DNA from 3 places in the Microbacterium sp. JZ101 genome. Region 3 is predicted to be linked to each of the others. Evidence: predicted binding sites of a transcription regulator. Region 3 holds the regulator's gene; each other region holds the start of a gene.
The links. The regulator HrcA, encoded in region 3, represses chaperone genes, less so after heat shock. The targets are predictions, from matches to a motif close to TTNGCACTCGNNNNNNNCGAGTGCNAA.
Positions count from the first base shown of each region.

Region 1: the regulator HrcA is predicted to act here: its motif matches at 5,871-5,897, upstream of groES (co-chaperone GroES).
Region 2: the regulator HrcA is predicted to act here: its motif matches at 6,239-6,265, upstream of M1D56_RS16430 (Hsp20/alpha crystallin family protein).

Region 1 is NZ_CP096400.1:921,511-931,373, forward strand. It holds gene tsaE (tRNA (adenosine(37)-N6)-threonylcarbamoyltransferase complex ATPase subunit type 1 TsaE) at 1-83, shown strand, start outside; gene M1D56_RS04195 (APC family permease) at 80-1,576, shown strand; gene M1D56_RS04200 (N-acetyltransferase family protein) at 1,573-2,040, shown strand; gene tsaB (tRNA (adenosine(37)-N6)-threonylcarbamoyltransferase complex dimerization subunit type 1 TsaB) at 2,092-2,745, shown strand; gene rimI (ribosomal protein S18-alanine N-acetyltransferase) at 2,742-3,239, shown strand; gene tsaD (tRNA (adenosine(37)-N6)-threonylcarbamoyltransferase complex transferase subunit TsaD) at 3,236-4,303, shown strand; gene M1D56_RS04220 (hypothetical protein) at 4,300-4,644, shown strand; gene M1D56_RS04225 (THUMP-like domain-containing protein) at 4,648-5,835, opposite strand; gene groES (co-chaperone GroES) at 5,983-6,279, shown strand; gene rarD (EamA family transporter RarD) at 6,443-7,387, shown strand; gene M1D56_RS04240 (hypothetical protein) at 7,686-8,843, shown strand; gene M1D56_RS04245 (metal ABC transporter substrate-binding protein) at 9,249-9,863, shown strand, end outside.
Region 2 is NZ_CP096400.1:3,570,882-3,580,744, reverse strand. It holds gene M1D56_RS00005 (GlxA family transcriptional regulator) at 1-297, opposite strand, end outside; gene M1D56_RS16455 (hypothetical protein) at 382-534, shown strand; gene M1D56_RS16450 (glycosyltransferase) at 536-1,753, opposite strand; gene M1D56_RS16445 (glycosyltransferase) at 1,758-2,942, opposite strand; gene M1D56_RS16440 (CCA tRNA nucleotidyltransferase) at 3,048-4,475, opposite strand; gene M1D56_RS16435 (DUF7059 domain-containing protein) at 4,634-6,157, opposite strand; gene M1D56_RS16430 (Hsp20/alpha crystallin family protein) at 6,339-6,776, shown strand; gene galK (galactokinase) at 6,849-8,045, opposite strand; gene galT (galactose-1-phosphate uridylyltransferase) at 8,042-9,187, opposite strand; gene M1D56_RS16415 (LacI family DNA-binding transcriptional regulator) at 9,277-9,863, shown strand, end outside.
Region 3 is NZ_CP096400.1:1,799,382-1,809,244, reverse strand. It holds gene M1D56_RS08435 (ExeM/NucH family extracellular endonuclease) at 1-2,367, opposite strand, end outside; gene lepA (translation elongation factor 4) at 2,539-4,389, shown strand; gene M1D56_RS08425 (DUF1990 family protein) at 4,417-5,067, shown strand; gene hemW (radical SAM family heme chaperone HemW) at 5,067-6,284, shown strand; gene hrcA (heat-inducible transcriptional repressor HrcA) at 6,387-7,427, shown strand; gene dnaJ (molecular chaperone DnaJ) at 7,482-8,588, shown strand; gene M1D56_RS08405 (16S rRNA (uracil(1498)-N(3))-methyltransferase) at 8,594-9,325, shown strand; gene M1D56_RS08400 (HIT domain-containing protein) at 9,349-9,699, shown strand; gene M1D56_RS08395 (PhoH family protein) at 9,704-9,863, shown strand, end outside.

The DNA.
Region 1 (9,863 bases), 880 kb from region 3:
GCGGCGATCTCTCGCGCGCCTCCGCGGAGCTCGACGCCGACGCGCCGCGCATCGTCGTGATCGAGAAGCGCACCGCCGCATGACCCGCGCGTCTCTCGGCGGCCAGCTCCTGCGCCGCCGCACGATCGGCATGCTCGTCGCCGAGGCCGGGCAGTCGAGCGAGGGCTCTGCGACGCTGGGACGCCACCTCTCGATGATCCAGCTCGCCATGATCTCCGTCGGCGCGACGCTCGGCACGGGCATCCTCGCCCTGCTGGCCGAGCAGATCCCGCATGCCGGTCCCGGCATCTGGATGAGCGTGCTGCTCGCGGCCGTCCCCGCTCTGCTCTCCGCCCTGTCGTACGCCGAGATGGCGGGCGCCGTGCCGGTGTCGGGCTCGAGCTACTCGTACGCGTACGTCACGCTCGGCGAGGGCGTCGCCTGGGTCGTGGGCTGGTGCCTCGTCCTCGAGTACGGCGTCTCGGTCGCCGCGGTCGCATCGGGCGCGGGGCAGTACGTCGACGAGACCCTCGCGATCTTCGGGCTCTCGCTGCCGGCCGCGATCGCCTCGGATCCGTCGGCCGAGGGCGGCGTGTTCAACCTCAGCGCGTTCCTGCTCGTCATCCTCGCGATGGTGCTGCTCCTGCGCGGCGTGCGCGAGGCCGCCTGGATCAACACCGTGCTCGTCGCGCTCAAGGTCGGCGTCCTCCTCTTCTTCTCCGCGGTCGCGTTCACCGCATTCCGCGTTGATCACTTCGACGGCATGTTCGACGCGTTCTTCCCGGGCGTGACAGGCGCCGCGGCCGTGCTGTTCTTCTCGTACATCGGGTTCGACGCGGCCTCGACTGCGGGCGAGGAGGCGCGAGACCCCGCGCGCGACCTGCCGCGCGCCATCCTGCTCGGGATGGGCCTCGTGACGGCCATCTACGTCGTCGTCGCGATCGCGGCGGTCGGCGCGCGCGAGGCGCCGTGGTTCCGCGACCACGGACTCGTGACGGTGCTCGCCGAGGTGACCGGCCAGCCCTGGTTCGGCGTCGTGTTCTCGATCGGCGCGCTCATCGCGTTCGCGAGCATCGTGCTGACCGTGCTGTACGGGCAGACGCGCATCCTCCTCACGATGTCGCGCGACGGGCTCGTGCCGCGCGTCTTCGGGCGCATCTCGCCGACGACCCGCACCCCCGTGGCCGGCACCCTCATCACGGGCGCCGTGATCGCCGTCGCTGCGGGCATCGTGCCCCTCGGCGAGCTCGCGAACGCGACGAGCATCGGGACGTTCGCGGCCTTCACGGTCGTCAACGTCGCCGTCATCGTCCTGCGATACCGCCGCCCCGACCTGCCGCGCACGTACCGCGTGCCGCTCTTCCCCGTCGTGCCCGTCCTCGGCGCCGTGACGTGCCTCGCGCTCATGACGCAGCTCTCGGGCGGCACCTGGATCGCGTTCGGCTGCTGGATGGCCGTCGGCATCGCGATCTACCTCGCCTACGGCCGGAGGCACTCGCGGATCGGGGCGCTCGACGAGCGCGCCTACCGTGCGGCGATCGCGGGCGAGGCGAGCGGCTTCCGCGCCGCGCCCCGCGCTGGCAGACTTCCGGGATGACGCTCACCCTCCGCGATATGGACCCCTCCCGGCTGCCCGCCTGGATCGACCGCAGCCGCGGCGCGTATGCCGATGAGCTCATGGCGGCAGGGGAGGCGCCCGACGTCGCACGCGAGAACGCGCAGAAGAGCGTCGAGCGCGCCTTCCCCGACGGGCAGCTCGTCGCCGGCCACCGCGTGTTCGACGTCGTCGAGGGCGACGAGGTCGTCGGGTGGCTGTGGATCGGGCCCGATCCGAGCCCGGATGACACCGCCTGGTGGGTGTGGGACATCCAGATCCACGAGGCGCACCGCGGTCGCGGGCTGGGCCGGGCCGCCATGCAGCTCGGGGAGGAGCACGCCCGCTCGCAGGGAGCGCGGTCGATCGGGCTCAACGTGTTCGGCTCGAACACCGCCGCCCGGCGTCTGTACACGTCGCTCGGGTTCGAGATCAGCGCCATCCGGATGCACAAGACCCTCGACTGAGGGCGCGCGTTCCCGGCATTCCGTGACCGGCGGGAAACTACGCTGGAGAGCATGATCCTGGCCGTCGACACCTCCATCGGCTCGGGCGCGGCCGTCGTCGCGCCCGACGGCGAGATCCTCTCGGAGGCCGAGAGCGAGAACGCCCTCGGTCACGCCGAGGTGATCGGCACGCTCCTCGAGCGCGCGCTCGCCGACGCGGGCGTCGGGCCGGACCGCATCACGCATGTCGCCGCGGGAATGGGGCCGGGGCCCTTCACGGGCCTCCGCATCGGCATCGCCGCCGCGCGCGCGTTCGCCCTCGGCCGCGATGTTCCCGTGCTCGGCATCGCGAGCCACGACGCGGTCGCCGCGGAGCTGACGATCGCCTTCCCGACCGGCGGATTCGCCGTCGCGACCGACGCGCGCCGCAGGGAGAACGCCATCTCGATCTACGGCGACCTCGACGGATGGGGTCTGCCGCGCCGCATCGCCGGACCCGAGCTGCGCCCGCGCGACGCAGACCTCTCCGCGGACCCGCTGCTCGCGCCGCTGCGCGACCTCGACGGCGACCGGTTCGTTCTCGCCACGCGCATCCCGATCGGCGCGCTGGGCCGGCTCGCGGCCATCCGCCTCCGCGCGGGCGAGACGCGCGGCGTGACCGAGCCGCTGTACCTGCGCTCGCCCGACGTCACGGCGCCCGCGCCGCGGAAGCGGGTGGGCTCGTGAGCATCCGCGCGGCGACCGTCGCCGACCTCGACGCGATCATGGCGCTCGAGCGCAGCGCCTTCCCGACCGACGCCTGGAGCGAGGGCATGATGCGCGAGGAGCTCGCGTCGGAGCACGCGCACTACCTCGTGCTCGAGCAGGCCGGGCAGGTCGCGGGCTACGCCGGTCTGCGATCGCTCCCGGGCGCGAAGGACGCGGACGTCCAGACGATCGCCATCGCCGAGAGCGCGCGCGGCCGCGGGCAGGGCAGGGCGCTGCTGCGTCTCCTCCTCGAGGAGGCCGATCGCCGCCGCGTGCGCGAGGTGTTCCTCGAGGTCCGCGCCGACAACCCGGTCGCCCAGGCGCTCTACGCCAGCGAGGGGTTCGCCGAGCTCGGCCGGCGCCCGCGCTACTACCAGCCCGACGACGTCGACGCGATCGTCATGAAGCTCGACGTCCCCGCGTGGCGCGCCGCGCGCATCCCCGACCCGACCGATGCAGGAGCCTGCTCATGAACCGCGCCGAACCCCTCGTGCTCGGCATCGAGACGAGCTGCGACGAGACCGGCATCGGGATCGTCCGCGGCCGCACCCTCCTGTCCAACACGATCGCGAGCAGCATGGACGAGCACGCGCGCTTCGGCGGCGTCGTGCCCGAGGTGGCCGCCCGCGCGCACCTCGAGGCGCTGCAGCCGGCGATCGAGCAGGCCGTCGCCGAGGCGGGCATCCGGCTCGCGGACCTCGATGCCGTCGCGGTCACGAGCGGGCCGGGCCTCGCGGGTGCGCTCATGGTGGGGGTCGGCGCCGCCAAGGCACTCGCGGTGTCGCTCGGCAAGCCGCTCTACGCCGTGAACCACCTCGTCGGGCACATCGCGGCCGACATCCTCGCCGACGACAGCGAGCCGCTCGAGTACCCGACCGTCGCCCTGCTCGTCTCGGGCGGGCACACCTCGCTGCTGCTCGTCCGCGACCTCACGAGCGATGTCGAGCTGCTCGGCGAGACGGTCGACGACGCGGCGGGGGAGGCCTTCGACAAGGTCGCGCGCATCCTCGGACTGCCGTACCCCGGCGGGCCGGAGATCGACCGCGCTGCCGTCGGCGGCGATCCCGATGCCATCCGCTTCCCCCGGGGCCTCTCGCGCGCGAGCGACCGCGAGAAGCACCGCTGGGACTTCTCGTTCTCGGGCCTCAAGACCGCCGTCGCGCGGTGGACCGAGCAGCGCGAGGCCGAGGGCGAGGACATCCCGATGGCGGATGTCGCGGCGAGCTTCCGCGAGGCCGTCGTCGACGTGCTCGTGACGAAGGCACTGGATGCCTGCGCGGAGCACGACGTGCCGCGACTGCTTCTCGGCGGGGGCGTGATCGCGAACCGCCGTCTCCGCGAGGTCGCTCTCGCGCGCGCCGAGGCCGCGGGCGTGACCGTCCGGATCCCGCCGCTGCGGCTCTGCACCGACAACGGCGCGATGATCGCCGCGCTCGCCTCCGAGCTCATCCAGTCGGGCCACGAGCCCTCGACGCTCGCGTTCGGAGCGGACTCGACCCTGCCCGTCACCGACATCCAGGTCGCGCGCAGACCATGACCGAGCCGGAGGACGCGGCGAAGCTCGACGACGACGAGCTGCTGAACGCGGTGCCCTCCCGCTCCGACCGGCCGCGCCGCCGGGTCTCGCTCTCGAGCCCGTCGCTCGTGCTCGGGATGTTCGCGCTCACGATGTCGTGGTTCACGCCGTGGGTCGCGCCGCTCGCGCTCATCGCCGTCGTGCTCGCGGTCATCGCGCTCGTCCGCCGACATGCCGACCGGGCCCTCGCTTGGTGGGGATTCGGGTTCGGCGTCGTGGCGATCGCCTACTCCGGCGTCTGGGCGCTCTGGATCCTCGGCCAGCTCGGCGAGGCGCCCGTCATCGAGCTGCCGGCCGCGTAGCCGCTACACGCGGTCGGCGAGGATGGCGGCGCGCCGGCCGCCGATGCGCGTCACGAACAGCGTGGCCGATCCGTCGCCACGCAGATTGAGCTTCTTCCGGAGGAGCGCCGGATCGACGTCGACGCCGCGCTTCTTGATCTCGAGGGTGCCGATCCCGCGGGCGCGGAGCGCCTTCGCGAGCGCCTTGACGTCGGCGGGGAGCGTCTCGCGGACGCGGAACGACGAGACGAACGGCGTCGTCAGCGCGGCGTCGCCCGTGAGATAGGCGATGCCGGGAGCGATCGGGCCGGCCTCGAGCGACCGGGCGACCTCGCCGACGAGGCGCGCGCGGATGACGGCGCCCTCGGGCTCGTGCAGGAACGCCCCGAGCTCGTGCACCGGCTCGTCCTCGGTGTCGGCGGGAGCGGTGAGCTCGTGCGACGCGTCGCCGCGGATGACGAGCGCGGCCCGCCGCACGCCGTCGCGCGCGAGCGCCCCCGACCAGAGCACGAGCTCGACGGTCGACCCGTCGACGCTCACCCACTGCGCCTCGACCTCGTCCGGGATCGCCTCGCGATCGTGAGCCGGCCCGAGCTTCATGCCCACGGGCATCCGCTCGCCGAGCGCGTGCGCCCAGTCGAGCGCGGGGGAGTAGTCGGATGGCGCGACCCGGCGGGTCTCGGAATGACCGCTCGTGCGACGCGCGGGGTCGAGCCAGACCGCGTCCCAGCCGGAGAGGTCGACCTCCTCTGCGCGCTCGGAGCGCACCTCCACGGCATCCCCGAACGGCCGCAGGTTGTAGGCCGCGAGGGCCGCCGTCACAGGGTCCGCGTCGACTGCGAGCACCTCCATCCCGACGCCGGCGAACGCGAGCGCGTCGCCGCCGATGCCGCAGCCGAGGTCGGCCACGCGCTCGATTCCCGCCGCGCGCATGCGCCCTGCATGGTGCGCGGCCACGGCCATCCGCGTCGCCTGCTCGACCCCCGCGCGGGTGAAGAGCATGCGCGCCGCGAAGGGGCCGAACTTCGTCTCGGCCCGCGACCGCAGACGCACCTGGCCGACGACCGCCGAGACGAGGTCGGGGGAGTGGCCCGCGGCCCGGAGGCGCGATACCGTGCGGGCGACATCCGCCGTCGTCTCCACGGGGTCCAGCGCGTCGAGCAGGGCCAGGCCCTCGGCGGTCAGCAGCGCGTCGAGTTCTCCCTGCTCCATGCGTCCATTCTCGCGTGTCATCCTGTGTCCTCGAATTGGCACTCGCGTTGCGGGAGTGCCAGGTCCCGCCCTACACTGGCGTTAGCACTCTCGTCATGAGAGTGCGAACTGAGTCTTCCGTCGAAGCAACGAAAGAAGAGGTACACCGTGTCGGTTTCCATCAAGCCGCTCGAGGACCGCATCGTCATCAAGCAGGTCGAGGCCGAGCAGACCACCGCCAGCGGTCTGGTCATCCCCGACACCGCCAAGGAGAAGCCCCAGGAGGGCGAGGTCGTGGCCGTGGGCCCCGGCCGCATCGACGACAACGGCAACCGCGTTCCGCTCGACGTCGCCGTCGGCGACCGCGTCCTGTACAGCAAGTACGGCGGGACCGAGGTCAAGTTCGGCGCCGACGAGTACCTGGTGCTCTCGGCCCGCGACGTGCTCGCGGTCGTCGTCCGCTGACGACACGCCTTTCCTGAAGGGCCCGGCGCTTCGGCGTCGGGCCCTTCTGCATGCGCGCGATCCTGCCGAGGCTGCCGCGGTCTGGCAGGAATGCGCCGGAGGATGACCGCCGCGGCACCGTCCGGCCGCCCTCGCGGACCGCCTGCCGACCTAGGCTGGATCGGTGACCACGCTCTCCGCCACTGGATCCTCGGAACGCGAGCGGGCGCTCGGCACGGGGTACGGCTTCAGCGCCTACCTGCTGTGGGGTGTGCTCCCGCTCTACTTCGTCTTCCTCGCGCCGACCGGCCCGTGGGAGGTCGTCGCCTGGCGCGTCCTCCTCTCGCTCGTCTTCTGCGCCATCCTGCTCACCGTCGCGCGCGGATGGGGCCGGATGATCGCCGTGCTGCGGAACCCCCGTCTCGCGCTGTGGACGGCGATCGCCGGCGTCCTCATCTACGTCAACTGGCAGACCTTCCTCATCGCGACCCTCACCGGGCACGTCGTGGAGTCGAGCCTCGGGTACTTCATCAACCCGATCACGACGGTCGTCCTCGCGGTGCTCGTGCTGCATGAGCGGCTGCGCCCCGCGCAGTGGGCCGCGGTCGGCATCGCGGCCGTGGCGGTGGTCGTGATCGTCGTCGGATACGGCTCCGTGCCGTGGATCGCGCTCATCCTCAGCACGTCGTTCGGCCTCTACGGGCTCGTCAAGAACCGGATCGGCGGCGCGGTCGACGCGGTCAGCGGCCTCGCGCTCGAGACGATGTGGCTCGCGCCGGTCGCGGTCGTGCAGCTCGTCGTCGTCGCGGCGACGGCGGGGCTGACCTACGGCACCGTCAGCACGCTGCACACCGTGATGCTGTCGCTCGCGGGCGTCGCTACGGCCGTGCCGCTGCTGCTCTTCGCGGCAGGCGCCCGGCGCATCTCGCTGACGGCCGTGGGGCTCCTGCAGTTCATCGCGCCGATCCTGCAGTTCCTCGTCGGCGTCGTCGTGCTCCACGAGCCCATGCCGCTCGAGAGGTGGATCGGCTTCGGCATCGTCTGGGTCGCGCTCGTCGTGCTGAGCGTGGACATGATCCGGCACGCGCGCCGCCCCCGTCCGGCCCTGGAGCCCGAGCCCGTCGCCTGAGGTCGGGTTTCTGGGGCGGGGTCGCTCGGGCTTTCTGGGTCGAAGCGCGGCGGTTCCGGCCGCGGTCTTCGCCCGCTGAGGGTCACGGAGTCGGATGGCTGGGGCTGGCGTGCGCGTGTCGTGCGCAGGAGGCGACTCCAGCACCACCGGTCCGATTCCGGTGACCGTTGCGGCGGGTCGTGCATTTCGGGAAAACGCTTCCTCTCCTGGCTGACGCGTCGCTACTCTGCGAGTCAGTCGCCGTCCGCCGCGTCAAAGAGGACGCGGATCGCGGGCGGCGTGTCGAAGGGGACCCATCTTGAGACATGCTCATGCGCGGCGGCGCAGCCGCGCCATCCTGTCCGCGCTCGCGACGACCATCCTCTGCATCGCGGGACTGGCTCTCGCCGCCCCGGCCCATGCCGCCGGCACGAGCTGCACCGGCTCGACCGTGCACGGGGCCGCTGTGCAAGACGGCAGCACCTGGCGGGCGTATCGCGGCTCGACCCTCCTGTGGGAGGGTGCCGACATGCTCACGGCCATCAACACGGCCATCTCCGGCCTCGACGCGGGGAGGACGAGCAAGCAGCGCGTGGTCGTCAACGGATCCGGGACGATGAGCGCGAACGCCCGCATCACGATGCCGAGCTACACCACGCTCGAGTCTTGCGGCACGATCAACGTCACCGGCACCGGATCCGGGAATGTCGCGGGCGTCTACATGCGCGGCGCGCACGACATCGAGATCGCGCGGCTGCACCTGACGGGAACCCCGGTGTACGGGATCTTCGCGCGGAACGTCGACAACCTCCGCCTGCGCGACATCGACATGCGACTGAGCGGCGGCCTCGGCGTGCGCATCGACAACCTCGGCGACACGAGCGTGTACGCGAAGAACATCGTCATCGACAGCGTCTACGTCTCGGGCGCGGGGTCGCACGCCGTCGAGACGTACGGCGTGGACGGCCTCACGGTCGGCACTGTGACCGCTCGCGACGTGGCGCACTCCGGCCTCCTCCTCAACAACACGGTGAACGCGACGGTCGGCACGGTCGACGCCGTCGGCGCGGGCACGGGGACGGGCTATGCCGCGTTCCGCATCGCCAACAGGGCAGGTCGCATCGGCGACGCGTATCCGACGAACATCCGCGTCGGCACCGTCAAGGCGACCGGGGGCGGCCGGGGCGTCTTCTGCGTGTCGGAGAGCGGCGGACTCATCATCGACCGCGTCGAGCTCACGGATACCGGCAACAACCCCGTGCTCATCGAGAACTGCACGAATGTGAGCCTCGCCACGAGCGGCGGCACGATCTCGCGCGGCGACGTGCGCCTCGCCGAGCGGACGGAGTTTCCCGGCAACCGCGACATCACGCTGCGCAACCTCACGCTCATCAACGGCGCGCGCATCGTCGAGAACCCGTGTGCGGACAACCTTGTCATCTCGAACGTGACCGGGCCGATCGTGCGCTGCTCCTGACAGGAGGGGCTCGCGCGGGGCTCCGGAAGGAGCTCAGCGCGAGCCCTCTCCGCGGCCCGGCGGTAGCGAGGTGCGGCACGTCACGGGATTCGGATGGCTGCGGCTGGTGTGCGCGTGTCCTGCGCAGGAGGCTACTCGTGCCCCACGGATCCGATTCCGGTGACGGTTCTGGCTGCGGTCGTCGCCTGCCGCGGGTCGCGGATTCGGATGGCTGGGGCTGGCGTGCGCGTGTCGTGCGCAGGAGGCGACTCCTGCCCCACGGGTCCGATTCCGGTCACAGTGTGCCGGGCCCGGCGCCGCCAGCCGCGACTTCGCGCAGGCCCCGTCGTGCCATCCGCCTACCGCGCTTCGGCGCCCATCCGCAAGCGCCTTGTTTTCGGTTCACCGAAAAGCTACTTTTTCGGTATGCCGAAAAATCTCGTCCGGGGCGGCGCCGTCCTCGCGGCGGTCGCCCTGCTCTCGGGGTGCGCCGGGGGTGCCGCGCCCCCGGGTGACGACCGCCCGGTCGTCCTCACCACCTTCACCGTGCTCGCCGACATCGCCCGCAATGTCGCGGGCGAGCACCTCTCGGTCGAGTCGATCACGAAGGTCGGGGCCGAGATCCACGGCTACGAGCCGACGCCGGGAGACATCCGGCGCGCCGCCGACGCCGACCTCATCCTCGACAACGGCCTCAACCTCGAGGCGTGGTTCGCGCAGTTCGTGGACTCCGTCGACGTGCCGCACGTCGTCGTGTCGGAGGGCGTCGAGCCCATCGACATCGCCGGCGACGCGTACGCCGGCAAGCCCAACCCGCACGCCTGGATGAGCCCCGTCAACGTGCAGGTGTACGTCGACAACATGGTCGAGGCGTTCAGCGAGCTCGACCCCGAGCACGCCGACGACTTCGCGGCGAACGGAGAGGCCTACGCGCAGCAGCTGCAGGCCGTGCAGGACGAGCTCGTCGACGCGCTCGCGCCGCTGCCGGAGAACGAGCGGGCGCTCGTCACATGCGAGGGGGCGTTCTCATACCTCGCGCGT
Region 2 (9,863 bases), 1.8 Mb from region 3:
TCCGCGTGCGACGGCGCGACGGATGACCTCGCACACGCGCTCGTCGACCGCGCCCCACGACGACCGGGGGATCGGGGTGACGACGACGAGATCGGCCTCGTCGGCGAAGGACAGGTCGGCGTCGACCGTGATTGAGAACCCGAGGTTGGATGCCACAAGACCGGGCGTCGGGGAGACGAGACGGAAGTCGAAGCTCGGCACGCCGTCGGCACTGCGGTCGAGGCCGAACGCCTCGCACGCCAGCCCGAACTCGAACGGGGCGAACCCCTCCTGGACGATGCACGCGACGGTCTTCATGAGCGCTCCGGTTGGCAGAAATGCGACGATCTGTGGCCATCCTGCCACTCGCGGCAGGAATCGCACAACCGTAGCGTTCCTGCCATGCTCGTCGTCATCATCGTCACCGCCCTTGTCGTCGCCGCGGGAGCTGCCGTCGCCGCGGCGGTGCTCCCGGGCGGCGGCGCGCCCTCGGACGGGTCCGAAGCCGACGCGACCCGTGCGCACACGGCCGGCGTGAACCCCGTGCAGGGATGAGTCAGCGGCCGAGCACGCGCTCGTAGACCTCGACCATCGCCGCCGTGCGCGACGACTGCAGGAACTCGTGGGCGACGCGCTCGGTCGGGACGGGCGCGGTGCCGGCCGCGATGTCGGCGGCGGCGGTGCGGATGGCCGCGGCGAGCGCCGCGATCCGGCCCGGCTCGTCGTCGGGCGCGGGCACCGCCCAGATGCCGCCGTCGAACTCGCCCGCGATGTCGGGGTCGCTGATGATCGACGGCGTGCCGAGGGTCGCCGCCTCGAACGGGGTCATGCCCTGGGTCTCGAAGCCGATCGAGGTCTGGATGAGGGCGTCGGCGGCTGCGATGCGCGCGAGAGTCTGCTCGTAGGGGAGCCGGCCGGCGAACCGCACGCGGTCGCCGAGCCCCCGCTGCGCAACGAGTCGCCGCGCCTTCTCGAGCTCGAAGCCCCCGCCGATGACCTCCAGCTCGGCGCGCACGCCGGCGTCGGCGAAGGCCTCGAGTGCGGGGAGGAGCCGCTTCTCGGGCGACATGCGCCCGAGCCACACGAAGCGCGGACGCCCGGGGGCGCGGAGGATCGGGGCGGCCTGCAGCACGCGCGCGCGGACGTCGTCGTCGATGCCGTTCCACACGACGTCGACGGGCGCGAAGACCCCGTGCTCCTCGAGCCGCCGCGCGAAGTGGCGCGACGGCGCCGTCACCGCCGACGCACCGCGCGCGAGGCCGCGCAGGTAGGCCCATCCGTCATCGCCCGGTCCTGAGCCGGGGAGGGCGCGTCGTCGCCATGCGTTGAGCGCCCGGAGGACGAGACCCGGGAAGGGCGCGGTGGCCTCGATGCCGACGTCGACCCGGTTGTGCATGGTGTGCACGACCGGAACCCGGAGCCGTCGCGCGAGGCGATGCCCCAGGAACGCGCTCCAGAAGTCGGCCTGGACGTGCACGAGGTCGGGCAGCGGCGCGCCCTGTGCGACCCGGCGGGTCAGCGCGCGGTCGATGAACGCGTCGGCCGAGGCGCCCGGCCAGGTGAACGAGTACTCGCGGTCCCACGTGACGGGCACGGACGGCAGGTCGAGGTAGGCGGGATCGTCGCGGTTCACGGGGTCGCGCGACCAGCGCCGGGGGGCGACGACGGTGACGACGTGACCCGCCCGCTCGAGGAAGCTGCGCTGCAGCCGCGTCGAGACCTGCGCCCCGCCCAGCGTCTCGACGTGCTGGTCGCCGAAGATGACGATGTGCACGGCGTCAGGCGGGGAGCGCTTCGCCCCGGTACAGCGCCTCGAACGTGTCGAGCGTGCGCGTGATGTCGTGGGCCTCGACCATCCGCAGGGATGCTCTCTGCATGCGCTCGCGCTCCTCGGGAGCTGCCGTGAGCACATCCGTCAGCCGCGCCGCGAGCGCGTCGACGTCGCCCGGCTCGAAGAGGTAGCCGTTCTCGCCCTCGTGCACGAGGTGCGGGAGCGCGACGGCGTTGGCCGCCACGACCGGCAGACCGGACGCCATGGCCTCCATGGTGGCGATCGACTGCAGCTCGGCGATCGAGGCGATCGCGAACACCGAGGCGCGCGTGAGCGCGTCGCGCAGCACCTCGTCGGTCGTGTGGCCGAAGAACGTCACGCGGTCGGCGATCCCCAGCTCGTCGGCGAGCCGCTCGAGCAGCGGGCGCTGGTCGCCGTCGCCGACGAGGTCGAGCTTGACGTCGAGGGCGGGATCGAGACGCGCGATCGCGCGGAGGAGCACGTCCACGTGCTTCTCGGTCGTGATGCGCCCCACGAACACGACGCGGTTCTCCGTGCGGGGGGAGAGGTCGGCCGTGTACTGCGACTTGTCGATGCCGCAGCTGATGGGGATCACGCCGGCGATGTCGATCGTCGCCTCGAGGAAGTCGGCGGCCTTGCGCGTCGGGGTCGTGACCGCCGCGGTGAGGTCGAACGTGCGCTTGGCGTCGTCCCACGCGAGCTTGACGAGGAGGCGGTTGAGGGCCGGCGGCAGCTTCGTCGAGTCGACGATGTTCTCGGGCATCACGTGGTTCGTGGCGATCACGGGGATGCCGCGCTTGCGCGCCTCGCGGGCGAGGCCGCGGCCGATGACGATGTGCGACTGGATGTGCACGACGTCGGGCTTCACGGCGTCGAGGACCTGGCGCGCGTAGTGCTTCGAGCGCCACGGCCACACGAATCGGAGCCACTCGTGCCACCACAGGTGCACCGACGGCAGCCGGTGCAGGGTCATCGGCTGGCCCTCGATGACCTCGGTGCGCGGCGCCGTGCGCTTCCACGCGGTGTTCGGCGCGCTCACGTGCACGTCGTGTCCGCGCTGGACGAGACCCGCGGCGAGGCGCTCCGCGAACCGGGCCGCCCCGTTGATGTCGGGCGAGAACGTGTCGCACCCGAGCAGGATGGTCAGTCGGTCGGACGCGGAAGTGGTCACGGATGCCTCACAGTGCAGTTCGTGGCGGCGCCATGCGGCCTGGGGGAAGTCTTCCCGAGCCTATTGCACCAGTTTGGAGCTGACTGTGAGGCGTGCCGACGCGGCTCAGCCCTGCTCGGCCCACCACGCGCGCAGCCGTCGCTCGGCCTCCTCGGGGCCCAGCGCGCCCTCATCCAGGCGCAGGTCGAGCAGGAACCGGTACGCCTGGCCGACCACCGGGCCCGGGCCCACGTCGAGGATCCGCTGGATCTCGTTCCCGTCGAGGTCGGGCCGGATGGCGTCGAGCTCCTCCTGCTCGCGGAGAGCCGCGATGCGCGCCTCGATGTCGTCGTACGCGTGCGCGAGACGCGCGGCCTTGCGGCGGTTGCGCGTCGTGACGTCGGCGCGGGTGAGGATGTGCAGGCGCTCGAGCTCGTCGCCCGCGTCGCGCACGTAGCGGCGCACGGCGGAATCCGTCCACGCGCCCTCGGCGTAGCCGAAGAAGCGCAGATGCAACTCGATGAGCTTCGAGACCGAGCCGATCGTCTCGCCGTCGTAGCGCAGCGCCTGCAGCCGCTTCTTCGCCATCCGCGCGCCGACGAGGTCGTGGTGGTGGAACGAGACGGCTCCGCCGGGCTCGAGCTTGCGGGTGCGCGGCTTGCCGATGTCGTGCAGGAGGGCGGCGAGGCGCAGCTTCACATCGGGCTCGGCGTCCGGATGGCGCGCGCGCTCGTGCTCGATGGCCTGCGCGAGCACGGTGAGGGAGTGCTCGTAGACGTCCTTGTGGTGGTGGTGCTCGTCGACCTCGAGGCGCAGCGCGGGGATCTCGGGCAGGAACTGGTCGATGAGGCCCGTCTCGACGAGAACGCGCAGCCCGCGCACGGGGTCGTCGGTCTGGAGAAGGCGGGTCAGCTCGCCCTGGACGCGCTCGGGGCTCACGATCGCGAGCGTCTCGCGCAGGTCGGCGATCGCCGCGCGCGTGCCCTCCTCGATCGCGAAGCCGAGCTGCGCGGAGAAGCGGGCGGCGCGCAGCATGCGCAGCGGGTCGTCTCCGAAGCTGACCCGCGGATCGATCGGCGTGCGCAGGACGCCGGCGACGAGGTCCTCCACGCCGCCGGTCGGGTCGACGAGCCGCACGTCGGGGACGCGCAGCGCCATCGCGTTCACGGTGAAGTCGCGTCGCGTGAGGTCGGCCTCGAGGGTGTCGCCGAACTCGACGGTCGGCTTGCGCGTCTCGCCGTCGTAGCTGTCGGCCCGGTAGGTCGTGATCTCGACCTGCTCGCCCTGCACGCGCGCGCCGATCGTGCCGAATGCCCGGCCGATGTCCCACTGCGCGGAGGACACCGGCGTGACGATCCGCAGGATGTCGTCGGGGCGCGCGTCGGTCGTGAAGTCGAGGTCGTTCGTCGTCCGCCCGAGGAGGGCGTCGCGCACGGGTCCGCCGACGACCGCGAGGTCGTGGCCCGCATCGGCGAACGCCTGCGCGAGGGTCGCGACCACGGGCGACGCCGCGAGGTCGCCGAGGCGCGCGAGACCGGCGGCCATGTTGAGCATGGCTTCCAGGGTACCGGGCGGTCGCAGGGCGGCCCCCGAGACTAGCGTCCGTCGTCGAGGCCTACGGCGGGTGCACTGGTCTCGACGACGAGCGCTAGTCTCACGGTCCCGCGGGGCGGCCCGGGGCCGGGGCCGGACCCGGGGGGCCGGGGGCGGGGTCAGGCGGGGGCGAGGAAGCCGTCGAGGACGAGCTCGCGGACGGCGGGCAGGAGCCCCGCACACAGCGCGTCCTCGTCCGTCTCGAGCAGCTGCGCGAGCGCCGCGACGATCTGACCCAGGGCGAGTTCCCCATCGCACGCGCCGACGAGCGCGGCGAGCGCCGGGTCGGCCTGCACGGAGCGCCCGAAGCCGCCGCCCTGACGCAGCTCGATCACGCTGGGGTCCGCGGCGCCGGGGAGGTGGTGACGCGACTCGGTGACGTCGGGCGCGGCCCGCAGGTGCAGGGCGAGCAGCTCGGCGTCGGCGAGGGGCGCGATGCGGTCGTGCGCCGCGAGCACCGCCGCGAGATGCGTCCCGAGCGCGCCCTCCGACGGGATCGCCTGCGTGACGCGCTCATAGCGCGCGAGCCGCGGCGCGCCATCCGCCCTCCTCAGGAGCACGTAGCCGAAGCCGATCGCCGTGACGCCTCGCTCCGAGAAGTCGTCGAGCCAGGCGTCGAGGAGTCGGTCGTGCGCGGGGCTGCCAGGGGTCGTGCCGCCGTCGCGGATCCACATCTCGGCGTAGGCGATCGGGTCGAGCTCCTCGCGCTCGATCACCCACGCCTCGAGAGCGACGTCGGACGCCTCGACCCACGCGCGCATGCGGTCGAGCCCGGGCACGCCGTCCTTCGTCTCCCAGTTCGCGAGGAACTGCGCGGTTCCGCCCGGAGCGAGGTGGCGGCCGACGCCCGCGACGACCTGCTGCACGAGCGCGTCGCCGACGAGCCCTCCGTCGCGGTACTCGTACTCGGGCACGCCCGTGACCCGCGGCGTGATGACGAACGGCGGATTCGACACGATGCGGTCGAACACCTCGCCGGCGACAGGGTCGAACAGCGACCCGGCCCGCGTGTCGATGCCCGTCGCGCCCGCGAGCGCCGCGTTCAGCGCCGCGAAGCGGAGGGCGCGCCGGGAGATGTCCGTCGCGACGACCCGGTCGGCGAAGCGACGGGCGCGCAGGGCCTGGATGCCGCACCCCGTGCCGAGGTCGAGGACGGTCCGCACGGGAGTCGGAAGCTGCAGACCGGCCAGCGTGAGGGATGCTCCGCCCGCGCCGAGCACGTGATCCTCCGCGAGCGCGCCCCCGCCCAGGGCGATCTCGTCGAGGTCGCTCGCGAGCAGCCACTCGCCCGGACCGCGGTCGTCGTGGAAGGACTGGGGGCGGATGACCGCGAGCGGCGCGACCACGTCGGCGTCGACCGCGGCGAGTCCGAGTGCGACGAGCCCGCTGGCGCCGACCCGGGGGAGCGCGGCGTCGACCGCGGCGAGCGGCTGCCCGACGCCGAAGACGAGCAGCCGCGCGAGGACGGCGAGCGCGTCGTCGCGCTCGCGGATGGCCCGGAGGGCGGGGGCGCGGAGCCCGCGCCCGATCGCGTCATCGGCCTCGACTCCCCACATCGCGCGCAGCGCCTCGGATCGGAACCGCGCGGCCGAGAGGTCGGCGGCGAGGTCGCGGCACAGGGCGGGATCGGGGCGCGGGGTCACCCGACCATTCAACCGCGCGCTCGTGTCATCCGCTTCCCCGCGCCGCTCCGAGCGAGCTCGAAGGGAGCTCACAGCGCACTTTTAGCACTCTCCCCCTGAGAGTGCTAATTTGAAACATGAGTCGATGCGACTCAAGGTGATGTTGCGAACAGCGCCGAGCGAACAGAGGAGGACGATCACGATGGCGATGTTCTTCGATCCGTTCCGTGAGTTCGACCGGGTGGCCGAGCAGCTCTTCGACCGCCAGGGCCCCCGCCTCATGCCGATGGATCTCTACCGCGACGGAGACCACTACGTGCTGAGCGCCGACCTTCCCGGCATCGATCCCGGAAGCGTCGACATCGATGTCGACGGCCAGCTCCTGACCATCCGCGCGCAGCGGACGGGCCGCAGCGAAGAGGGCGTGAAGTGGATCACGCGCGAGCGGCCGACGGGCGCGTACATGCGTCAGCTGAACCTCGGCCAGGGCATCGATACCGAGCGCATCACGGCGACCTACGAGAACGGCGTGATGAGCGTGCTCATCCCGATCAGCGAGAAGGCGAAGCCGCGCAAGATCGAGGTGCAGCGCTCGGGCGACAGCAGCCAGACGCTGACGGCCCCCGAGCTCACCTCCTGATCCCCCGGATCATCCGCGCGCAGAGGGAGAGGGGCAGATGCGATCGCATCTGCCCCTCTCCCTGTGCGCTGGCTATGCGTCGCGACGCGCGCCCTCCGACGGCGTCACCGTGAAGGTGTGCGGCGCCCGGAAGCCGCGTTCCGCGAAGGCCGCACGGGCCGCCTCGGCGACGACGTCGACCCGATCGGCGTCCACGAGCGCGATCGCCGCGCCGCCGAAGCCGCCGCCGGTCATGCGCGCGCCGATCGCACCCGCCGCGAGCGCGGCCTCGACGGCGGTGTCGAGCTCGGGGACCGAGATCTCGAAGTCGTCCCGCATCGACGCGTGCGACGCGACGAGGAGGTCGCCGATGGCCCGCGGCCCGGCCGAGCGCAGCGTGGCGACGGTGTCCAGCACACGCTGGTTCTCCGTCACGATGTGCCGCACCCGGCGGAAGGTCACCTCGTCGAGCGTCTCCTCGGCGCGCGCGAGGTCGTCGACCGACAGGTCGCGCAGCGAGGGCACGCCCATGTCGGCCGCGCCCTTCTCGCACGAGGCCCGGCGCTCGCGATAGCCGCCCGTCGAGTGCGCGTGCGTGACCTGGGTGTCGATGACCAGCAGGGCGAGCCCCTCCCGGGCGAAGCCGAGGTCGACGGACTCCGTCGCGAGGGTCCGGCAGTCGAGGAAGGTCGCGGCGTCGGGCCGGCCGAGCGTCGACGACACCTGGTCCATGATGCCCGTCGGCGCGCCGACCGCCTCGTTCTCCGCCGTCCGCCCGATCTTCGCGATCGAGAGGCCGTCGAGCCCGAGCTCCCACAGATCGCTGAGCGCCGACGCCGTCGCCCCCTCGATCGCCGCCGACGAGGACAGTCCCGCGCCGACCGGCACGTCCGATGCGAGGGCGATGTCGAGGCCGCCGACGTCGGATGCGCTGCGCCCGGTCGCCGCGAGGGCGGCCCAGGCGACGCCGAGGGGATAGGCGGCCCACTCGGGCACCGATCCGCTCTGCACGGCGTGACCCGCTGCGCCGTCGAAGGTGGCCGCGAGCGCGTCGATCGACAGCTCGAACGGGACCCGGTCGAGGGTCGAGACGACCCGGAGAATGCGGTCGCCTCGCATGCCGACCGCGGCATACGTGCGGTGCTCGATCGCGAACGGGAGCACGAAGCCCTCGTTGTAGTCGGTGTGCTCCCCGATGAGGTTGGCGCGCCCCGGCGCCGACCAGACGCCCACCGGCTCTCCGCCGGTGAGCGAGCGGAGCAGCTCGATCGCCTCGTGCTGCGCGGTCATGCCCCCACCGCCTCGCGCAGTCGCTCTGCGGTCTGCTCGGGCGGGACATCCCCGATCCACGCTCCCATGGCGGCCTCCGATCCGGCGAGGTACTTGAGCTTGTCGGCCGCGCGACGCGGCGAGGTGAGCTGCAGGTGCAGCCGCGCCGTGTCCCTCCCGACATCCACGGGCGCCTGATGCCACGCCGCGATGTACGGCGTGGGGGTGTCGTAGAGACGGTCCACGCCCCGCAGCAGACGCAGGTACACCGAGGCGAGCTCGTCGCGCTCGGCGTCCGTGAGAGCGGCGAAGTCGGGAGCGTGGCGCCGTGGCGCGAGGTGCACCTCGACGGGCCATCGCGCGGCGAACGGCACGTACGCGATCCAGTGCTCGGCCTCGAGCACGACGCGGGGGCCCTGCTGCTCGAAGGTGATGATCCTCTCGAACAGATCAGCGCCCTCGCGCTCGATGGCCTGCAGCAGGAGCTTCGTGCGCGGCGTGATGTAGGGGTACGCGTAGATCTGGCCGTGGGGATGGTGCAGCGTCACGCCGATCTGCTCGCCCCGGTTCTCGAACGGGAAGACCTGGCGGATGCCCGGCAGGGCCGAGAGCGCGGCGGTGCGGTCTGCCCATGCCTCGATGACGGTCCGAGCGCGGGTCTCCGTCTGCGTGCCGAAGGAGCCCTCGCGCTCGGGGCTGAAGCACACGACCTCGCAGCGGCCGACCGACGTGCGGCTGCGGCCGAGCCCCGGCGCGTCGAGGTCGTCGAGGCCGAGCGGCGGGTCGACGGCGGCGGGCGCGTCCCCCGTGGCGACGTCGAGTGCCGGGCCGAACGACGGCGACTTGTTCTCGAAGACCGCGACGTCGTAGAGGCTCGGCACCTCCGACGGGTTCGTCGGCGTCTGCGGGGCGAGCGGGTCGAGCTCGGCCGGCGGCAGGAACGCCCGGTTCTGGCGCGCGGCGGCGACCGAGATCCAATCGCCCGTGAGCACGTCGCGACGCATCGTCGCCGTCTCGGGCCGCGGACCGAGCTCGCGCTCGTCGATGCGCCGCTCCTCGGGCAGCGTCGTGCCCGGGTCGTCGTAGTAGATGAGCTCGCGCCCGTCGGCGAGACGCGCGACGCGCTTGACCACGCCGGCGCCCAGCGTCGTCCCCGGTGCCACCATGGCTCCTCCGTTCCTGCGCGATGCCGCGCGTGTTGACGTCAACATGGATGGTAGTGCAAAGTGGGTCGCAGGAGAAGGGAGACCCCATGGCGCAGGTGTCGGCCGCCGACGTCGCCCGACTCGCCGGGGTCTCGGGCCAGACCGTCTCGCGCGTCGCCAACGGATCTCCTCGCGTCGACCCGACGACCCGCGCGCGGGTCGAGGCGGCCATGGCTCAGCTCGGCTATCGGCCGAACCGCACCGCGCGCGCCCTGCGGACCGGGCGCACCCGCACGATCGGCGTCGTCGTGCGCACGCTGGCCTCGGTCGGCAACACCCGCGTGCTCGAGGCCGTCACGCAGGCCGCGTCGGCCCGCGACCACGCCGTCCTCGTGGTGACGCTCTCGGAGGACGCCGAGCGCGCCGACACGGCGTTCGCGGCGCTCGCTGACCACGGCGTCGACGGCGCCGTGGTCCTCAACGAGGCGACACCGAGCATCCACGAGGCCGCGGAGCCCGGGTTCCCCGTCGTCGCGGTCGACGCCGACACGAGCGAGCGGTTCACCGTCATCTCGTCGGATCACGCCGGCGGCGCCGAGAGCGCCACCGCGCACCTCCTCGCGCAGGGGCACGCCTCCGTGCATCACCTGGCCGGCCCCGCGGGCTCGTTCGCCGCCGCCGAGCGCGAACGGGG
Region 3 (9,863 bases):
GTCCGCACCGGTCGCGAGCTCGGCGGCCGCCGGGTTGAGGAGCACATGGTCCAGGGAGCCCGAGAGCGCCTGGTACACGTAGCTGCTCTCAGTCGACCCGAACGCGCTCTCGGCGTCGACGTAGCCCGCCTCGTAGAGCACCTGCATCGGGTCCTCCTGCGTGTAGGAGTTGAAGTCGCCCACGAGCAGCGCGGCCTCGGCGCCCGTTCCCGTCGGGTCGCCGGCCATCCAGTCCGCGAGGGCCTGCGCCTGATAGACGCGCGACTGCGTGGATGCGCCCTGTCCGTCGCCCTGGTCCGCGTCCCCAGGCCACGGCCCTGCGGACCCCTTCGACTTGAAGTGGTTCACGACGACCGTGAAGGGCTCGCCGCCCGCGGTCGGCGCGAAGGTCTGCGCGATGGGCTCGCGCGCGTTCTGGAACGCGTCGATCTCGTCGTCGCTCGTGTCGAGCGCGGCGGAGGCGCCGACCGGGGAGACGAGGGCAGGCTGGTAGATGATCGCCGACGTGATCACGTCCTGCTCGCTCGCGTCGGGCAGGTTCGCGGGCGAGGGCACGAACGCCCACTTCTCGGTGCCCGCGGCCTCGTTCAGTGCGGCGACGAGCGTGGCGAGCGCCTCATCGGCGGGCTCGCCCAGACGCGCGGAGTTCTCGATCTCCATGAGCCCGACGACGCTCGCGTCGAGCCCTTCGATCGCGGCGACGATGCGGGCCTCCTGGCGGCCGAAGTCCTCCGCGTCCCACGCGCCGCGCTGATCGCAGCCCTCGTCGACCGTGACGCCGTCGCCCGCGCGGTCGCGGTACGGCACGCACGACGGGTCCTCGATCCCGAGGGTCGTGAAGTAGTTCAGGACGTTGAACGAGGCCACCGACACGTCGCCGCCCACCGGCTCGGGGGCCGCGGTCCGGGTGTTCTCGAACACGACGCCGTCGACACCCGATCCGTCGGCGACGATCGGCTCGGTGGGGTTCAGCTTCCATGCGTCGTTGCGGAAGTCGACGATGTGGGGCTCCGCGAACGTGACGGACGCACCGACCCGGATGGGCTCGACGAGCGAGATGTACGCGGGCGTGAGGTCGCGGTTGCGCGAGAAGCTCGCGGTCGATCCATCGTCGAGGGCGACGCGCCGCGCGGCGTTGTCGGCCGCGACGGCCTCTGCCTCGGGCGAGCCGGGGCGCGCGACGTCGGTCGGCTGGCGCAGGGGATCCGGGCCCGCGGCGAGCACGACCTCCCCGAACGTGTTCGTCGCGTAGGTGTCGGAGACGGTGAACTCGCCGGCGGGCGCGACGAGCATCGACTCCAGGCGCTCGCGCTCCGCGTCGGTCGCGGGCCAGCCCACGACGGCGGGCTCGACCGGCGCGGCGTCGGCGACGATCTCGGCGCCTCCCGCGCCGACGACGAGCTCGGTCAGGCCGTAGTGCTCCTTGACCTCGCCGGTGACCCGCACGGTGTCGCCGATCGCGACCGCGCCCACGGTGGCGGCCGAGTAGATGAAGATCGCGTCCGACGCGACATGCGCGGCCGGGTCGAGCTCGCCGCCGGTGCCGGGGGTCTGGAGGACGTAGCCGTCGAACCCGCCCGTCGGGTAGTGGGCCGTGACGACGCCCGTCGTCGTCACGGTCTGCCCGACGAGGGGCGAGGCGTCGCCGGTGCCCTGGATCTCCGCGATCTCGACGGGCTCCCCGGGCGTCGGAGTGGGCGTCGGAGTGGGCGTGGGAGTGGGCGTCGTGTCGCCGCCGAGCGGCTCGGGCGTGGGCGCACCCGTGACGAAGTCCGCGCCGTTGTCGGCCGTGTTCGCGCCTCCCGTGCGGGCGATCGCCGTCGCGTTCGTCGTGGCGGGCGCTGCGGAGCCGGCGAAGTCGGTCGCGCCGCCCCAGCCCACGTAGTCCACGACGGGCGCCGCCGTCGCGAGGCCGGTCGCACCCGACAGCGGCGTCACCTGCGAGACGAGCGCCACCTTGCCCTGGGATCCGCTCATCGCGATGCCGCCGTCGACATCCGCCTCGACGTCGGGGAGGGCGGTGTTCGAGCCGTAGGCCTGCCCGACCACGAGCGTCTCGTCGGGCGGCAGCACGACATCGCCGAGCGGCGTGACCTGCCACGTCGCGCCCGTCGCCGAGGCGTACTGGACGCTCCAGCCGGCGAGGCTCTGCGGGGCGTCGGTCGTGTTCACGATCTCGACGAAGTCCCGGCTGAATGCGGCGCCGCTGTTGCCGCCGCCGCCGTACACCTCGTTGATGAGGACGCCGTCGCCGGGAGAGACGGCGGCATGAGCCGCGACGGGGGCGAGCAGCGCGGCCGCGACCGATGCGGTCGCTGCCGCGGCGCACAGGCGCCGGGTGCGGCGCGGGGGAGAGGACTGCTGCACGATGGTCTCCTTCGGATGTGCAGGAGGGCGCGGCGGTCGCCGCACGGGAGGATGTCAGGCAATCGTCGTCGCATGAACGGCCGGTTACCGGGATCTCGCGCGGAAGCGGCGGCGCGTCGCGCGGCGACCCGGGCACGCGCGACGGCGCGCGGCCCGTAGAATCAGACGGATATGTCCCCTCGTGCCACGACTCCGCTCCCGCCTGCCGCGACACCGCCTGAGCGCATCCGCAACTTCTGCATCATCGCTCACATCGATCACGGCAAGTCGACGCTCGCCGACCGCATGCTGCAGCTCACCGGCGTCGTGTCCGACCGCGACATGCGCGCGCAGTACCTCGACCGGATGGACATCGAGCGCGAGCGCGGCATCACCGTCAAGAGCCAGGCGGTGCGTCTTCCGTGGCAGCTCGACGGCGACACCTATGCGCTGAACATGATCGACACGCCGGGGCACGTCGACTTCACCTACGAGGTCTCGCGCTCGCTCGCGGCGTGCGAGGGCGCGGTGCTGCTCGTCGACGCCGCGCAGGGGATCGAGGCGCAGACGCTCGCGAACCTCTACCTCGCGCTCGAGAACGACCTCACGATCATCCCCGTGCTCAACAAGATCGATCTCCCCGCGGCCGATCCCGACCGCTTCGCCAAGGAGCTCGCAGACCTCATCGGCGGCGACCCGGCCGATGTCCTGCGCGTGTCGGGCAAGACCGGTCAGGGCGTGGCGGAGCTGCTGGACCGCCTCGTCGCCGAGATCCCGGCACCCCGGGGCGACGCCGATGCACCCGCCCGCGCGATGATCTTCGACTCCGTCTACGACGCCTACCGCGGCGTCGTCACCTACGTGCGGATGGTCGACGGGCGCCTCTCTCCGCGCGAGCGCATCCAGATGATGTCGACGCGCGCGACGCACGAGCTCCTCGAGATCGGCGTCTCCAGCCCCGAGCCGACGCCCTCGAAGGGCCTCTCCGTCGGCGAGGTCGGGTACCTCATCACCGGCGTGAAGGACGTCCGCCAGTCGAAGGTCGGCGACACGGTGACCAACCAGCGCACGCCCGCGACCGAGCCGCTCCCCGGCTACACCGACCCGAAGCCGATGGTGTTCTCGGGGCTCTACCCGATCGACGCGAGCGACTACCCCGACCTCCGCGAGGCGCTCGACAAGCTCAAGCTCTCGGATGCCTCGCTCGCGTACGAGCCCGAGACATCCGTCGCCCTGGGCTTCGGCTTCCGATGCGGCTTCCTGGGGCTCCTGCACCTCGAGATCGTCACCGAGCGGCTCTCGCGCGAGTTCGGTCTCGACCTCATCACGACGGCGCCCAGCGTCGTCTACGAGGTCACGACCGAGACCGGGGAGAAGATCGTCGTCACGAACCCCAGCGAGTACCCCGACGGCAAGATCGGGGCGGTGTCCGAGCCGATCGTCAAGGCCTCGATCCTCGCGCCCAAGGAGTACGTCGGCACCGTGATGGAGCTGTGCCAGCAGCGCCGCGGCACGATGCTCGGCATGGACTACCTCTCCGAGGAGCGCGTCGAGCTGAAGTACACGATGCCGCTCGGCGAGATCGTGTTCGACTTCTTCGACCAGCTCAAGAGCCGCACGCAGGGCTACGCGAGCTTCGACTACGAGCCCGAGGGCCAGCAGGAGGCCGACCTCGTGAAGGTCGACATCCTCCTCCAGGGCGAGCGCGTGGACGCGTTCAGCGCGATCGTCCACCGCGAGAAGGCCTACTCCTACGGCACGACGATGACCGAGCGCCTGCGCAAGCTCATCCCGCGCCAGCAGTTCGAGGTTCCCATCCAGGCCGCCATCGGCGCGCGCGTGATCGCGCGCGAGAACATCCGCGCGATGCGCAAGGACGTCCTCGCGAAGTGCTACGGCGGCGACATCTCGCGCAAGCGGAAGCTGCTCGAGAAGCAGAAGGAGGGCAAGAAGCGCATGAAGATGGTCGGCCGGGTCGAGGTGCCCCAGGAGGCCTTCATCGCCGCGCTCTCCGGAGACGTCGAGTCGAAGGCCGGGAAGTAGCCAGGGGCTGCGGTTAGGGTGGACACCATGCGCCGGGAGACCTTCCGAGACGAGACGGTCGACTATGCCGCCGTCGGGGCGACGCAGGCTCCTGACCTGCTCCAGTACCCGCCGGAGCACAGCATCCCCGCGGCGTCCGCCTGGCGGATCGGCAGCGGCGAGGAGCGCTTCCGCACCGCGGTCGACGCCCTCCTGTCGTGGGGTGCGCTGAAGGGCGCGGGGCTCACGCTGAGCGACGTCCGGCCCGCTCCCGGCCCGACCTACACGGGCGTCAGCTTCGACGAGGCGGGCAACGCCGTCGCGCCGAGCCGATCGGATGCCGACCAGCGGTTCGACGCGGACGGAACGCCGTACGTCGGGGCGGGCACGACCGTCACCGTGCACGGCAAGGTGGGCGGCTCGCGCGCGGACGCCGAGCTGCGGGTCATCTTCGTGATCGAGGAGGCGCGTCGGGTGGGCTTCGCTCTCGGCACCGTCGGCGACTCGGTGGTGAGCGGCGAGGAGTCGTTCATGATCGAGTGGCGCGAGAACGACGAGGTGTGGTTCGAGGTGCGCGCGTTCGACCGCCCCATGACGTTCTGGAACCGCCTGTTCAAGACGCTCGTGCGCCGCCGTCGCAAGGCGCTCTTCGCGGGGTACCTCCGCGCGATCTCGCCGCTGTTCCACACCGGCTCCTGATGGCCGGCGCCCTCCCCGTCGGCGATCCCGCTCCCGCCGACGGCCGCCTCCCGCGCGATCTGCCGATCGATCCGGCGACGGATCTCGGCGTCTACCTGCACGTGCCGTTCTGCCGGGTGCGCTGCGGGTACTGCGACTTCAACACGTACACCTCCGAGGAGCTGCGCGGAGCCCGACAGGACGAGTACGCCGACGTCCTCCTGCGCGAGGTCGCGCTCGCGCGCGACGTGCTCGCCGAGGCGGGCGCGCTGCGTCCCGCGCAGACGGTGTTCTTCGGCGGCGGCACGCCGACGCTGCTGCCCGCCGGCGACCTCGCGCGCATGCTCGAGGGCGTGCGCGGCGCGTTCGGCATCGCGGACGGCGCGGAGATCACCGTCGAGGCGAACCCCGACACGGTGACCCCCGCGGTCGCGGAGGAGCTCGCGCGGGCGGGGGTCACCCGCATGTCGGTGGGCATGCAGTCGGCCGTGCCGCACGTGCTCGCGGCGCTCGATCGCACGCACACGCCGTCGAACGTGCGGACGGCGGTCGAGGCAGGGCGCTCGGTCGGGCTCGACGTGAGCGTCGACCTCATCTACGGCGCCCCCGGCGAGTCGATCGACGACTGGCGCGCGTCGCTCGAGGCCGCGCTCGCGCTCGAACCCGACCACGTCTCGGCGTACGCGCTCATCATCGAGGACGGGACGAAGCTCGCGCGGCAGATCCGCCGCGGCGAGGTGCCCGCGCCCGACGACGACCTCCAGGCCGACATGTACGAGCTCGCCGACCGCATGCTCGCCGACGCGGGCTTCGCGTGGTACGAGGTGTCGAACTGGGCGCGCGGCGACGGCCGTCGCTCGCGCCACAACCTCGCGTACTGGCGCGGCGCCGACTGGTGGGGCTTCGGTCCGGGTGCGCACAGCCACGTCGCGGGTCTGCGCTGGTGGAACGTCAAGCATCCCGCCGCGTACGCGCAGCGGCTCGCCGCGGGGGAGTCGCCGGCCGCCGGTCGGGAGCGCCCCGACGCGGCCGCGCAGCAGCTCGAGCGCGTGCTGCTGCACAGCCGCATCCGCGAGGGGCTCGCGATCGACGCGCTGCCGGATGACGCGCGGCGTGCGGTGGCCGGCCTCATCGCCGACGGCCTCATCGAGCCGGGGGCGGCACTCCGCGGGCGGATCGTGCTCACCCTCCGCGGCCGCCTTCTCGCGGACGCCGTAGTGCGGGCACTCACGGACTGAGGTCGGCCGAGCCGCGCAGGCGGCCGGCGCGCATGCCGTTCCCGGCCTCGGGTCGGTAGACTGGCACTCCGAGACATCGAGTGCCAGGAGAGGAGCGCGCACATGGTCAGCGACCGCGGACTGCAGGTGCTCCGGGCCATCGTGCAGGACTACGTCGACACGCACGAGCCGGTCGGCAGCCGCTCCATCGTCGAGCGGCACTCCTTCGGCGTCTCGGCGGCGACCATCCGCAACGACATGGCGCTCCTCGAGGACGAGGAGCTCATCGCCCAGCCGCATACGTCGTCGGGCCGCGTTCCGACGGACAAGGGCTACCGCGTCTTCGTCGACCACCTCGCCGAGCTGCGCCCGCTGTCATCGGCCCAGCGGTCGGCGATCGCGTCGTTCCTGGGCGACCCGGCCGACCTCGACGACCTCCTCGCGCGCACCGTCCGCCTCCTCACGCAGCTCACCGGACAGGTCGCGCTCGTGCAGTACCCGTCCTTCGCCCGGGCGAGCGTGACGCACGTGCAGCTCGTGCCGCTCGACGGCCGCCGCGTGCTCGTCATCATCGTGACCGACACCGGCCGCGTGTCGCAGCGCATCACGGGCCTTGCCGACGAGCTCGACGCGGAGTCGATCGAGCGGGTCGCCGCGCGCCTCGTGCCCCTCCTCGCCGGCCGCTCCGTGGCCGACGCGGCCGAGCAGCTGCAGCGCGGCGCCGAGCTCGCTGCCGCTCCCGTCAGCGCCGTCGATCGCGCGCTGCACAGGATCGCGCAGGCGGCAGCCGAGGAGCTCGACGAGTTCCGCCAGAACCGCCTCGTGCTGGCGGGCTCGGCGACCCTCGCGAAGCGCGAGCAGGACTTCCGCGGCAGCATCCATCCGCTCCTCGAGGCGATCGAGGAGCAGGTGACGCTGCTGCGGCTCATGAGCGAGATGGTCGCCGACGAGCAGGGTCTCTCGGCGAGCATCGGCCGCGAGAACGCGGCCTTCGGGCTCTCCGAGGCGTCGATCGTCGCGAGCGAGTACGACTCGGCCGTCGGCGCGGCGCGCATCGGCATCATGGGGCCCACGCGCATGGACTACCCCCGCAACCTCGCTGCGGCGCGGGCGGTCGCCCGCTACCTGACGAGGCTGCTGGACGAGGACGAGGGCCGGCGCTGACGCGTCGCCCGACGGATCGGAGCACGGGCGCACGACGCCCGCAGGAAGGCTGATGTGGCTGATCACTACGAGACCCTCGGCGTGTCGAAGGACGCGTCGCAGGAGGACATCAAGAAGGCGTACCGCAAGCTCGCGCGTCGCCTGCACCCGGATGTGAACCCCGCGCCCGAGGCCGCGGAGGAGTTCAAGTCGGTCACGCACGCGTACGACGTGCTCAGCGACCCCGAGCAGCGCCGCCGCTACGACATGGGCGGCGACGAGTCGCCGTTCGGCGGCGCGGGCTTCGGCGGATTCGGCGACATCTTCGAGACGTTCTTCGGCGCCTCGGGCGGCGGTCGCGGCGGTCGGCCGCGCTCGCGCCGAGAGCGCGGACAGGACGCGCTCGTCCGCGTGACGCTCGAGCTCGGCGATGTCGTGTTCGGCACGCATCGCGACATCGAGGTCGACACGGCTGTGCTCTGCGAGACCTGCCAGGGGTCCTGCTGCCAGCCGGGGACGAGCCCCGCGACGTGCGACATCTGCGGCGGCACGGGCCACGTGCAGCGCCAGGTGCGCAGCCTCCTCGGCAACATGGTGACGTCGCAGCCCTGCGGCGCGTGCCAGGGCTACGGCACCGTCATCCCGCACCCGTGCGCGACCTGCGGCGGCCAGGGCCGCGTGCGCTCGCGCCGCACCGTGTCGCTCGACATCCCCGCGGGCGTCGAGACGGGCCTGCGTCTGCAGCTGCCGGGCTCGGGCGAGGTGGGCCCCGCCGGCGGCCCGAACGGCGACCTGTACGTCGAGGTCACGGTCGCCCCGCACCGGGTGTTCAGCCGCGACGGCGACGACCTGCTCGCAACCCTCGAGGTGTCGATGACCGACGCCATCCTCGGCACGACGACCACCATCGCCGGGCTCGACGGCGAGGTCGAGGTCGAGGTGCGCCCTGGCATCCAGTCGGGCGAGGTGCTGACGATCAAGGAGCGCGGGATCACGGGGCTGCGCACCTCGCGTCGCGGCGACCTGCGCGTGGGCGTCCAGGTCGTCACGCCGACGAAGGTCGATCACCGCACGCGTCAGCTCCTCGAGGAGCTCGCGCGGCGCACGAAGGCGCCCGCGCCGCGCCTGGCCGAGTTCCACCAGGGGCTGTTCTCGAAGCTCCGCGACCGGTTCCGCGGCTAGGTCCCATGGCGCTGCACTTCCACGACGAGCGCGCGGGGGCGGTCTCGCCCGGCGGCGAGCTCGAGCTCACGGGTGCGGAGGCGCACCACGCCGCATCCGTGCGCCGCGTGCGCGTCGGCGAGGAGGTCACGGTCACGGATGGCCGCGGCGCGTGGCTCGCGGGCACGTGCGAGAGCGTCTCGCCGCAGCGCGTCGTCATGCGGATCGCCTCGCGCCAGGATCTGCCGCCCCAGTCCCCGCGGCTCGTGCTCGTGCAGGCGCTCGCGAAGGGCGATCGCGACGAGCTCGCGGTGCAGGCGGCGACCGAGCTCGGCATCGACGAGGTCGTGCCGTGGCAGGCGGCGCGCAGCGTCTCGCGCTGGCAGGGGCTGAAGGCGGAGAAGGGCCGCGCCCGCTGGGCCTCGATCGTCCGCGAGGCCGCGAAGCAGGCGCACCGGGCGTGGATCGCGGAGGTCTCGCCGATCGCGACGACCGCGCAGGTCGCAGAGCGCGCGGCGTCGGCGCGCGTGCTCGTGCTCGACCCGACCGCGCAGGCCGCTCTGACCTCGATCGACGTCGACGACGCCCGCGATCTCGTGCTCGTCGTCGGCCCCGAGGGCGGCATCGCGCCCGACGAGCTGGAGCGCCTCGCGGCCGCCGGCGCCGAGCGCGTGCGCCTCGGCGACACCATCCTGAGGACCTCGACCGCGGGCCCGGCGGCCCTCGCCGTCCTCAACGCGAAGCTCGGGCGCTGGTGACCGCGGTGGATAGACTCGACCGCATGAGCGAGCCGTCGATCTTCACGCGCATCCTGCAGGGCGAGATCCCGGGAACCATCGTCGCCGAGACCGAGCGCGTGTTCGTGCTGCAGGACATCAGCCCGCAGGCGCCCGTCCACCTCCTCGTCATCCCGAAGACGCAGGAGTACCGCGACGTCGTCGAACTCGCGGCGGGCGACCCCTCGCTCCTCGCCGAGATGGTCCAGACCGCGAAGGCGGTCGCCGAGGACCACGCCGGCGGGCAGTTCCGTCTGATCTTCAACACCGGCGCAGACGCGGGCCAGACCGTGTTCCACGTGCACGCGCACGTGCTCGCCGGAGAACTCCAGGAGAAGAGCCTCGTTGGCCACTGACCCCATGGGCGCCGCCCAGCCGGACGACGACGTCGTCACCCAGACCATCCACGCCGACGGCGTCGCGATGGTGCAGCTCCTCGGACCGCAGGACCGCCTCCTGCGCATGGTCGAGCGCGAGCACCCCGCCGTCGACGTCCTCGTGCGCGGCAACGAGATCACCC